One region of the Bradyrhizobium sp. CCBAU 45321 genome, then DNA from elsewhere that is predicted to be linked to it. Evidence: predicted binding sites of a transcription regulator. Region 1 holds the regulator's gene; the other holds the start of a gene.
The links. The regulator LexA, encoded in region 1, represses DNA repair genes until DNA is damaged. The targets are predictions, from matches to a motif close to TGTTCNNNNTGTGTTCNG.

Region 1 (4,559 bases):
GATCAGGATCGTTGTGCCAGAGTTCGATCGCGCCGACGTGCGCCTCGTCGTCGCCGCAGAACAGCACCAGCACGGCTTGCAGGAATTCGCCCGCGAACACCGGCACCGCCACGCCGCAGGTGAGGCCGGCCGCAGCGGCCTGATCGGTCCGCTTGAAATAGGAGTTGGCGAATTTCGTGAGGATGACGGGGTGGCCACAGGCCCAGGCCTTGCCTGGAAGTCCCTCGTCATATCCGAAGTGCAGCTCTTCGCTGACGGCCTTGAACGCGGACAGCCCTTCGTCGTAGAGGCCGCCGCCGAATTCCAGCCGCATGCGCGTCCGGTCGGGTACCCAGAGTTCAACGACGCGAATGAAGGTCTTCATCGAGCCTGTCCGCCGCCTCAAGCCACTGCAGCATCGGTCATTTGGCTGCGGAGCGAACGTTCAAAATTCAGGCAGGACGGCCCAAACTTCATGCGGCGACGAGGCGCGGCGGCGGGCTCGCCGATCGAATGTCCTGAAACAAAAACCCACCGGGCTCGCCGGCCTCGGCCGGCGACGGCAATTTCAATCCCGGGCTCGGCCTTTCGGCCGAAGGGCGTCAGCCGATCGGCAGGCGCGTGATCGTGGGCCGCGTGTCGGCGACGGTCTGCGGCTTGTGCTCGCGCTCGGGGGCCGGCTGCGTCACCGGCAATTGCAGCACGGTCGCGCGCTGGCCTTCGACGAGCTGCGTCACCAGCACATATTTGCCGTCGGGAAATTCGATCGCGTCATGATGGCGATCGGGAATGTGCGGGTCGATCTTGCCGAACTTGCCGACGCGAGAGTTCACGGTGCGCGTCCAGATCCAGCGGTTGTCGTAGCGGACGTCGTCGGCGAAAGCGAGCTCCGTTCCCGGCAGCAGACAGACCGCGACGGAGGGATCGGCTTCAGAAGCGAAGCCGCGCGTCGAGGTGCCGCGGAAGGTTGTCGTGACGATCGTCTCGCCGACTACGGCGGGGCGCGTCGCGACGGCATGCAAGCTGTAGTCACACATCGGGTGCTCCTCATGCTGGGATAGCGACCCGCGTCTCTTTCGAGGCGCAGGCCTCTATCAGAGTGGAAGCATACAACGCTCTGCTCGGTTATGGGCAAATCTGCGGCTCGCGTTCGCAGCACGCGATCACATTATCTTTCCCGGATTCGATAGGAACAAACCTCGCGTCCTTGCATTCGGCCGGAGCTATCAGCACTGCCGGCACAACTCTACCGGCGAAGCAGAAATGGCTGCGCGCCTGCGCGGGCGAATGTCGCGCGGGAAGATGGACCGGACAGCCGGCGCAGAACCAGAGAAACCGTCCAGCCGGAGCGGACAAGTATCCGCTCCGATCCTGGATCGCCGATGCCGATCGAAGCGCGCGCGGCGCTTGAGACTTCCGGTATCAGTACTTCCGGTAAAGCCCGATCAACTTGCCCTGGATCTTCACGCGGTTCGGCGGAAGAATGCGGACCTCGTAGGCGGCATTGGCGGGCTCGAGCGCGATCGAGGCGCCGCGGCGGCGGAAGCGCTTGAGCGTGGCCTCCTCGTCGTCGATCAATGCCACCACGATGTCGCCGGTATTTGCGGTCTCGTTGCGCTGGATCAGCGCCATGTCGCCGTCGAGGATGCCGGCCTCGACCATCGAATCGCCGCGCACTTCGAGCGCGTAGTGCTCGCCCGAGCCGAGCATGTCCGGCGGCACGCTGATGGTGTGGCTGCGGGTCTGCAGTGCCTCGATCGGCGTGCCGGCGGCGATGCGGCCCATCACGGGCACCGCGACCGGGCGCTCGCCCTCGTCCGCGGGCGGGCTGGAGCTCGCGCGCACCTTGCCGAGATTGCCCTCGATGACGCTCGGGGTGAAGCCGCGGCGATTGCCGGCGGCGGCCTGGAGCTCGGGCAGCTTGATCACCTCGATGGCACGGGCACGGTTGGGCAGGCGGCGAATGAAGCCGCGCTCCTCGAGCGCAGTGATCAGGCGATGGATGCCTGACTTCGAGCGCAGGTCGAGCGCATCCTTCATCTCGTCGAAGGACGGCGGCACGCCGCTTTCCTTCAGACGCTCGCTGATGAACCGCAGAAGCTCGTATTGTTTGCGCGTCAACATCTCGACCAAAGTCCCCCGGTTGATGTCGTTCGATTCCGAGACGATGAAGTCGGCAATAAGCCGCTACATCCTCGAAACAAATCATGAACGGACACTATATGTTCGATATGTGTTCCGCAACTGCTTAATTTATGGTGAACGCGGCCAAACTCGCGGAATGCGTGTGGCTGGGCGGCTCAGACGGGCAGCCGGAGCACCTCGCAAGGCGTCCCTGCCTCGGCCTTCGGCGCGAACGGTGCACGCACGAGAAGTACCTGTGCCGCAGCGAGATTCGCAAGCAGGGAGGAGTCCTGATGGCTGACGGGAAGGGCGACGCGCGTGCCGTCGTCGCGCACCTCCAGCCGCGCACGCAGATAATCCTCGCGCTGGTCGTTGGCGGCGAGATCGCGGCCCAGCACGGCGCGCTCGCGCTGATGATGAATCGCTGAACGGCCCGACAGGGCGCGAATCAAGGGCACCATGAACAGGAAGGCGCACACGTAGGACGACACGGGATTGCCGGGCAGGCCGATCACGCGCATCGCGCCTAGTCGACCGTGCATCATCGGCTTGCCGGGCCGAATCGCGATCTTCCAGAACGCCATCGCGATGCCTTCGCCCTTGAGCGCCTGCTGGACCAGGTCGTGGTCGCCGACCGACGCACCGCCGGTCGTGATCAGGATGTCGGCGCCGCTCTCGCGCGCGCTGCGGATGCCGGCGGACGTCGCCTCCAGCGTATCGGCGGCAATTCCGAGGTCGATGGTCTCGGCGCCCTCGCTGCGGGCGAGCGCATGCAGGGCATAGCCGTTGGAATAGACGATCTGGCCACGACCAGGCGTGGTGCCTGGCATCACGAGCTCGTCGCCGGTGGCGAGAACGGCAACCCTCGGGCGGCGGATGACGGCGAGATGCGGATGATTCATTCCGGCGGCAAGGGCGAGATCGCGCTCGGTGAGACGGATTCCCTTGCGCAGCAGCACGTCTCCTTCGCGGAAGTCGACGCCTGCAGGGCGGATGTGCCGGCCGAAAATGGCGGCTTCCTTGATCGTGACATGTTTGCCGTCGGCAGCCGTGTCCTCCTGGATCACGACGGCATCGGCGCCGTCGGGAACGACGCCGCCGGTGAAGATCCGCACGGCTTCGCCGGGGCCGACGCTTCCCGCGAACGGCCGGCCCGCCGCGACCTCACCGACGACGGTCAACCTCGAATCGTATGCCGCGTCCGCCGTGCGCACGGCATAGCCGTCCATCGCCGACATCGCCTCCGGCGGCTGCGTGCGCCGCGCCGCGACATCGCGGGCGAGCACACGATGGTAGGCCTCGTCGAGGCAAACCATCTGTTCAGCCAGCGGCTCGACGCCGGCCAACACCGCGGCAAGCGCGTCAGAAACCGGCATCAGGGCCACGGGCGAACTCCTGCTGAGCACATCAGTCAATGGGCGGCGAGAGTTCTAGCCGAGTGCAGGCGTGAGGCAAAGCAGCACGCGGGATGATTTATCCTGCGTGATCGCGGGGTGGAGGAGGTCGGCTCAACTCCGCCGCGGCATGATGCGGAAGGCGAGACAGACCGGAACGAGGATTGCCATGGCAAGGACGAGAATGACGAGCGCCACGGCCAGCATCGGTCAACGCTCCGTCGGATCGCCTGGACTGAAATCCGCGACGTCGGGCGCCTTGGGACCCTGATCTTTGTCGGGCAGCGGATCGGCCTGGGATTTCAGGTCGGCGGCCTTGCTGATCAGCTTGGCGGAGAGGTCAGAATCCGAGGTGGTTCTAGCGAATTCGAGCAGGAGAGAGGCTTGCTTGGTGAGATAGGTCTTGCCCAGCACGTCGATCAGTCCAATGTAGAAGTCCCAACGGACTCATGAGTCCGAAAGGTGGTATTCCGTTCCCGGAACTCTGTATAAAAATGCACAAAGTGATCAGGTTCCACAATTTCAGCAGTTTTTGTTCCGGCAAGTGAGCGCGCTCCGGGCTTTCCCGCGGCTCAGATCCCCAGTGCTTTCAATGCGTTCCCGACATCGCGCGGCGAGGTGACATGCACGGCGGTCAACCCCCGCGCCCGCGCTCCCTCGATGTTCTCGGCGAGGTCGTCGAAGAACACGATGCGCTCGGCCGGCACGCCGATCGCCGCCACGACATGGTCGAAGGCCTCGGCATCCGGTTTGCGCAGGCCGATGCTGGAGGACAGATACAGCTCGCGGAAATGGCCGAGCAGACCGGCATATTCCTTCGAGAAATAGTCGACGTGCGGCCGATTGGTGTTGGAGAAGGCATAGAGCGGCATCTGCTTCGCCGCCCGCGGCAGCAGCTCGGCGATATCAGGCATCTCGCCGGCGAAGATCGCGTTCCAGCCTTCCAGGAATTGCGCATCCGAGATGCCGATCCCGAGCGAGGACCGCAGCGAGGCGAAATAGTCCGCATCGCTGATCTTGCCCATCTCGTGCAACCGGTAGGCCTCGTCGCGCACATAGCGC
Region 2 (4,559 bases), on a different contig from region 1:
CGCGCTGACCGGCAATGGCAGCGTCAACGAGCGCGCCGTCGACGTGCAGATCAACCGCCTCCGGCGCAAGATCGAGACCGATCCCGCCAATCCGCTGTTCCTGCAGGCGGTGCGCGGCATCGGCTACCGCCTGGTGGCCTCGCCCTGAACCGCAGTGAAGCGCGCCAGATGAGCACGATCGATACCGGCCTGACGCTTCTGAAGAGCGCCGCCGGCCGCGTCTCGGCCGCCAACGGCTGGATGGGCAACGCGTTCAAGGGCTGGATGCCGACCGGCCTCTACGCCCGCGCGCTCCTCATCATGATCGTGCCGATGGTGATCCTGCAATCGGTCGTCGCCTTCGTGTTCATGGAGCGGCACTGGAACACGGTCACGCGCCGCCTGTCGGCCGCGGTGGTGCAGGACATCGCCGCACTCATCGACGTCTACAAGGGCTATCCGCAGGACAAGGACCGCAACGAGATCCGCCGCATCGCGCAGCAGCGGCTCGGCCTGGTGGTCGATTTCCTGCCTGCCGGCGACATGCCGCCGCCGGGACCAAAGCCGTTCTTCTCGCTGCTCGACCAGACGCTGTCGGTGCAGCTCGGCCGCCAGATCGGCCGCTCGTTCTGGATCGACACGGTCGGCCGCTCCAACCTGGTCGAGATCCGCATCCAGCTCGACGACGCCGTGATGCGCGTGTTCGCGCAGCGCAGCGCCGCCTATGCCTCGAACTCGGAGATCTTCCTGTTCTGGATGGTCGGCACGTCCTCGATCCTGTTGATCGTCGCGGTGCTGTTCCTGCGCAACCAGATCAAGCCGATCCTGCGGCTTGCCGACGCCGCAGAAAGCTTCGGCAAGGGCCGCGAGGCGCCGAACTTCAGACCGCGCGGCGCGCGCGAGGTGCGGCGCGCGGCGGTCGCCTTCCTGGAGATGAAGTCGCGCATCGAGCGCACGATGGAGCAGCGCACCGCGATGCTCGCCGGCGTCAGCCACGATCTGCGCACCATCCTGACCCGCTTCAAGCTCGAGCTGGCACTGATCGGCGACAGTCCCGAGCTCGAGGGCATGCGCAAGGACGTCGACGAGATGTCGATGATGCTGGAGGATTACCTCGCCTTCGCGCGCGGCGATTCCGGCGAACAGTCGCAGCCGACCGATATGGCGCAGGCACTCGAAGAGCTGCGCAGCGATGCCGAACGCCACGGCCATACCGCGACCGTCGCCTTCAACGGCCTGCCCGTGGTGACGGTGAAGCCGGCTTCGTTCAAGCGCTGCCTCGCCAACCTCGTCACCAACGCAGCGCGCTACGGCAAGAACATCGCCATCACCGGCCAGCGCGATCACCGTTATTTGACCGTCACCGTCGATGACGACGGCCCGGGCATTCCCGCCCACTTGCGCGAAGAGGTGTTCAAGCCGTTCCTGCGGCTGGACAACGCCCGCAACCAGGATGAAGGCGGCACCGGCCTTGGCCTCGCGATCGCCCGCGACATCGCCCGCTCGCACGGCGGCGACATCACGCTGGGTGACAGCCCGATGGGGGGATTGAGGGCGAGCGTGCGGATACCGGTGTAGGTGGCTTACTCCACCTCTCCCCGCAAGAACGGGGCGAGGGAGCGCACCGACCGCGCGGCGAGCACACCTACTTCGGCAGCAGCGCCTTCAGCTTGTCCATGTCGCGCGTGTTCATCTTGAAGCCGCCGGGCATGACGATGTCACCGGGCTTCTGATCCGGCTTGCAGGCCCCGAGCCACTTGGCCTGCAGCGTCGTGGTGCTATCGCGCCCGGCCGTGCCGGCAACGCCGCCTTTGGCGTGCGAAGTGGTCTTCACCGTGTAGGCCGAGTTGAAGTCGCCGGTGATCTCGGCATGCGAGGTCGTGCTGACGCCGGCGACGCTGCACTCGGAATCGCTGACATAGCCGGTCGCGGTCTTCTTGATCTCCTGCTTGGCGCAGATCTGCTTGGCCATCGGGGAGACGTTGTTGCTCATCTCCTTGTCGACGGTCTCGTCGGTGCAGTGCTGCATGGTCATCTCGGGCACGGGCGAGCCCGATGTGACCAGCTTCATCTCCCAAAGTCCGGCCTTGCGCAGCGGCAGTTCGTCGGCGCCGGCGCTGCTCGCTGACAATGCGAGGCAAAGCATCGAGCCGAGCAAAGCGAGTTTGCGCGTCATGAGGAAAGCTCCCGGCTGAGAGAAGTACGGCCTTGCGACAGCGCTCAGTACAGCGTGCGGATCGGCCGGTCGGCGGCGCCATAGGGCACCCAGCGGCACGAGAACGAGATGTAGCCGCCCTCATAGCCCTGCACGGCCAGGAATTTCGCGACCTTGCCGTAGCGGGCGCAGTGATCGACCGCGACCTGGCGCGCATCGACCCGGGTCGCCATCGAATAGGCGATGATGCCGCCGGTGTCGTTGCCCTTGAACGGCGGCACGTAATCGGCGCGCGCCGACTGGCTCGCCATGCCCGAGACAATCAGACTGGCAAGAAGGCCCGCGGCCGCAATGATTCGCATTCCCGTCACTCCAATTGGCTGGCGCCAGTCTACGGTGCCGGGAGGCACCTGAAAAGAACCGAACCCCTGTTGGCCGCGACACTTGGTCAAGTCCTTGCGAAGTGTTGCCGCGCTGCACTTGACCTCCCCCAACCTTCGCGGCACCGTCCGGCCTTCGCAAGACCTTAGCTGTCCGGATTGACCATGCCCGCCCCCTCCCAGAAATCGCTCCGCTTTGCTGCCGTGCTCGGTCTCATGTTCGGAGCGCTGTCGCTCGGCGAGGCCAGGGCCGCCAACCCGCTGGAGCTGAATTTCTGGCTGAGTGGGCCGCGCTATGACGGTGCCGTCGCCCCTTGCGACTGGGCTCTGCCGAGGATCGTGCACGAGTTCGCCGAAAAGGAATACACGTTCTGGAATTCTTCGTTGCAGATCACCGGTTTCTCCGCCGTTCGCGAGACCGCGTTCCGGCCCTGGCAGTCTGACAACATTCCGCGCCGCTATTGCACCGGTGAGGCCATGCTCAATGACGGCAAGGCGCGCAAGGTGCATTTCTCGATCATCGAGGATGGCGGCTTTGCCTCCTACGGCAACGGTGTCGAATGGTGCGTCGTTGGAGTGGATCGCAACTGGGCCTACAATCCGGCCTGCCGCGCCGCCAAGCCCTGACCCCAACAGCGGCGGATTCGGGCTGATCAGCCAGCCGATGACTGCCGCCCCAATTTTGTTCTTGAAATGTTCCCATCGCCTGCTAGGCTTGTGTGTGCACAGTCTAGTTGAGGGGCGTCGCCATGTTTCACTTCAGATTGCGTTCGTTGTCCCGTTTGATGATCTCGCTCACTCTTGCTGCGGGGTTGGCCACCCTCGCGGGCGGTGCGAAGGCGCAGGACAAGCGGCAGAACGCACCCGGCGAGTTCGACTTCTATGTGCTGGCGCTATCGTGGTCGCCCTCGTTCTGCGAGGAGGCCGCCGAACGCGGCGGACGGTCCCAGATGCAATGCAGCGGACGGCCCTACGCCTTCGTGGTGCATGGGCTGTGGCCGCAATATGAAAACGGCTTCCCCGAATATTGCCAGCGGCCGGCGCCGCGGCTGAACCGCAATATCGTTTCCTCGATGCTCGACCTGATGCCAGCGCCGGGCCTGATCTTCAACGAATGGGACAAGCACGGCACCTGCTCCGGGCTCGAGGGCCGCGGCTATTTCGAGATGATCCGCAAGGCGCGCGCTGCGATCAAGATCCCGCCCGAATATCTCGATCTGGCGCAGGCCAAGACCGTCGCGCCCGCGGAGGTCGAGGAGGCCTTCATCAAGGCCAATCCGGGTCTCAGCAGTGCCGCCGTCTCGGTCACCTGCAACCGGACACGGCTGTCAGAGGTCCGCATCTGCCTCAGCAAGGACCTGCAATTCCGCGCCTGCGACGAGATCGAGCGCCGCGCCTGCCGCCGCGACCAGGTGACGATGCCGCCGATCAGGGGCGGGTAGGCACGCTCTCGTGCCCCGGATGCAGCGCAATGCGCCGCGAACAGCGGCGTGGTGCGCTGCTGATCCGGGGCCTTTCGCGAAGAGCTGGGTCCCGGCTCAGCGGCGCAGCGTTACACGCTGCACCGCGTCCGGGACACGTGATCGTGCCTCTTTGCTCAAGCCATCGCGTGGCGTAGTGCTCTTGCCATGAACTACCGCCACGCTTTCCACGCCGGCAGCTTCGCCGATGTCATCAAGCACATCGTGCTGGCGCGCATCCTCACTTATCTGCAGGACAAGCCGGCAGCGTTCCGCGTCATCGACACCCATGCCGGCGCCGGCCTCTACGATCTCGACAGCGACGAGGCGCGCCGCGGCGGCGAATGGCTGACCGGCATCGCGCGGCTGCTGCAGGCGCGCCTGTCGAACGAGAGCGCAGCGCTGACGAAGCCCTATCTCGACATCGTCCGCGCCTTCAATCCGAAGGGGGAGCTCAAGGCCTATCCGGGCTCGCCGTTGATCGCGCGCGGCCTGCTCAGGCCGCAGGACCGGCTCGTCGCCTGCGAGCTCGAGCCGAAGGCCCGGAAAGCGCTGATCGATGCGCTGCGCCGCGACGAGCAGGCC

Region 2: ACM43_RS06575 (ribonuclease T2) is a predicted target of LexA. The motif match lies at 3,198-3,215, and genes of this name have one in related genera.

Annotation. Positions count from the first base shown of each region.
Region 1 is NZ_LFKZ01000014.1:43,590-48,148, forward strand. It holds gene ACM43_RS01880 (GAF domain-containing protein) at 1-364, opposite strand, end outside; gene ACM43_RS01885 (hypothetical protein) at 582-1,016, opposite strand; gene lexA (transcriptional repressor LexA) at 1,402-2,103, opposite strand; gene ACM43_RS01895 (molybdopterin molybdotransferase MoeA) at 2,280-3,488, opposite strand; gene ACM43_RS01900 (hypothetical protein) at 3,708-3,911, opposite strand; gene ACM43_RS01905 (HAD family hydrolase) at 4,070-4,559, opposite strand, start outside.
Region 2 is NZ_LFKZ01000017.1:128,498-133,056, forward strand. It holds gene ACM43_RS06550 (response regulator) at 1-148, shown strand, start outside; gene ACM43_RS06555 (ATP-binding protein) at 169-1,557, shown strand; gene ACM43_RS06560 (DUF3617 domain-containing protein) at 1,625-2,155, opposite strand; gene ACM43_RS06565 (hypothetical protein) at 2,200-2,496, opposite strand; gene ACM43_RS06570 (hypothetical protein) at 2,731-3,141, shown strand; gene ACM43_RS06575 (ribonuclease T2) at 3,264-3,956, shown strand; gene ACM43_RS06580 (23S rRNA (adenine(2030)-N(6))-methyltransferase RlmJ) at 4,143-4,559, shown strand, end outside.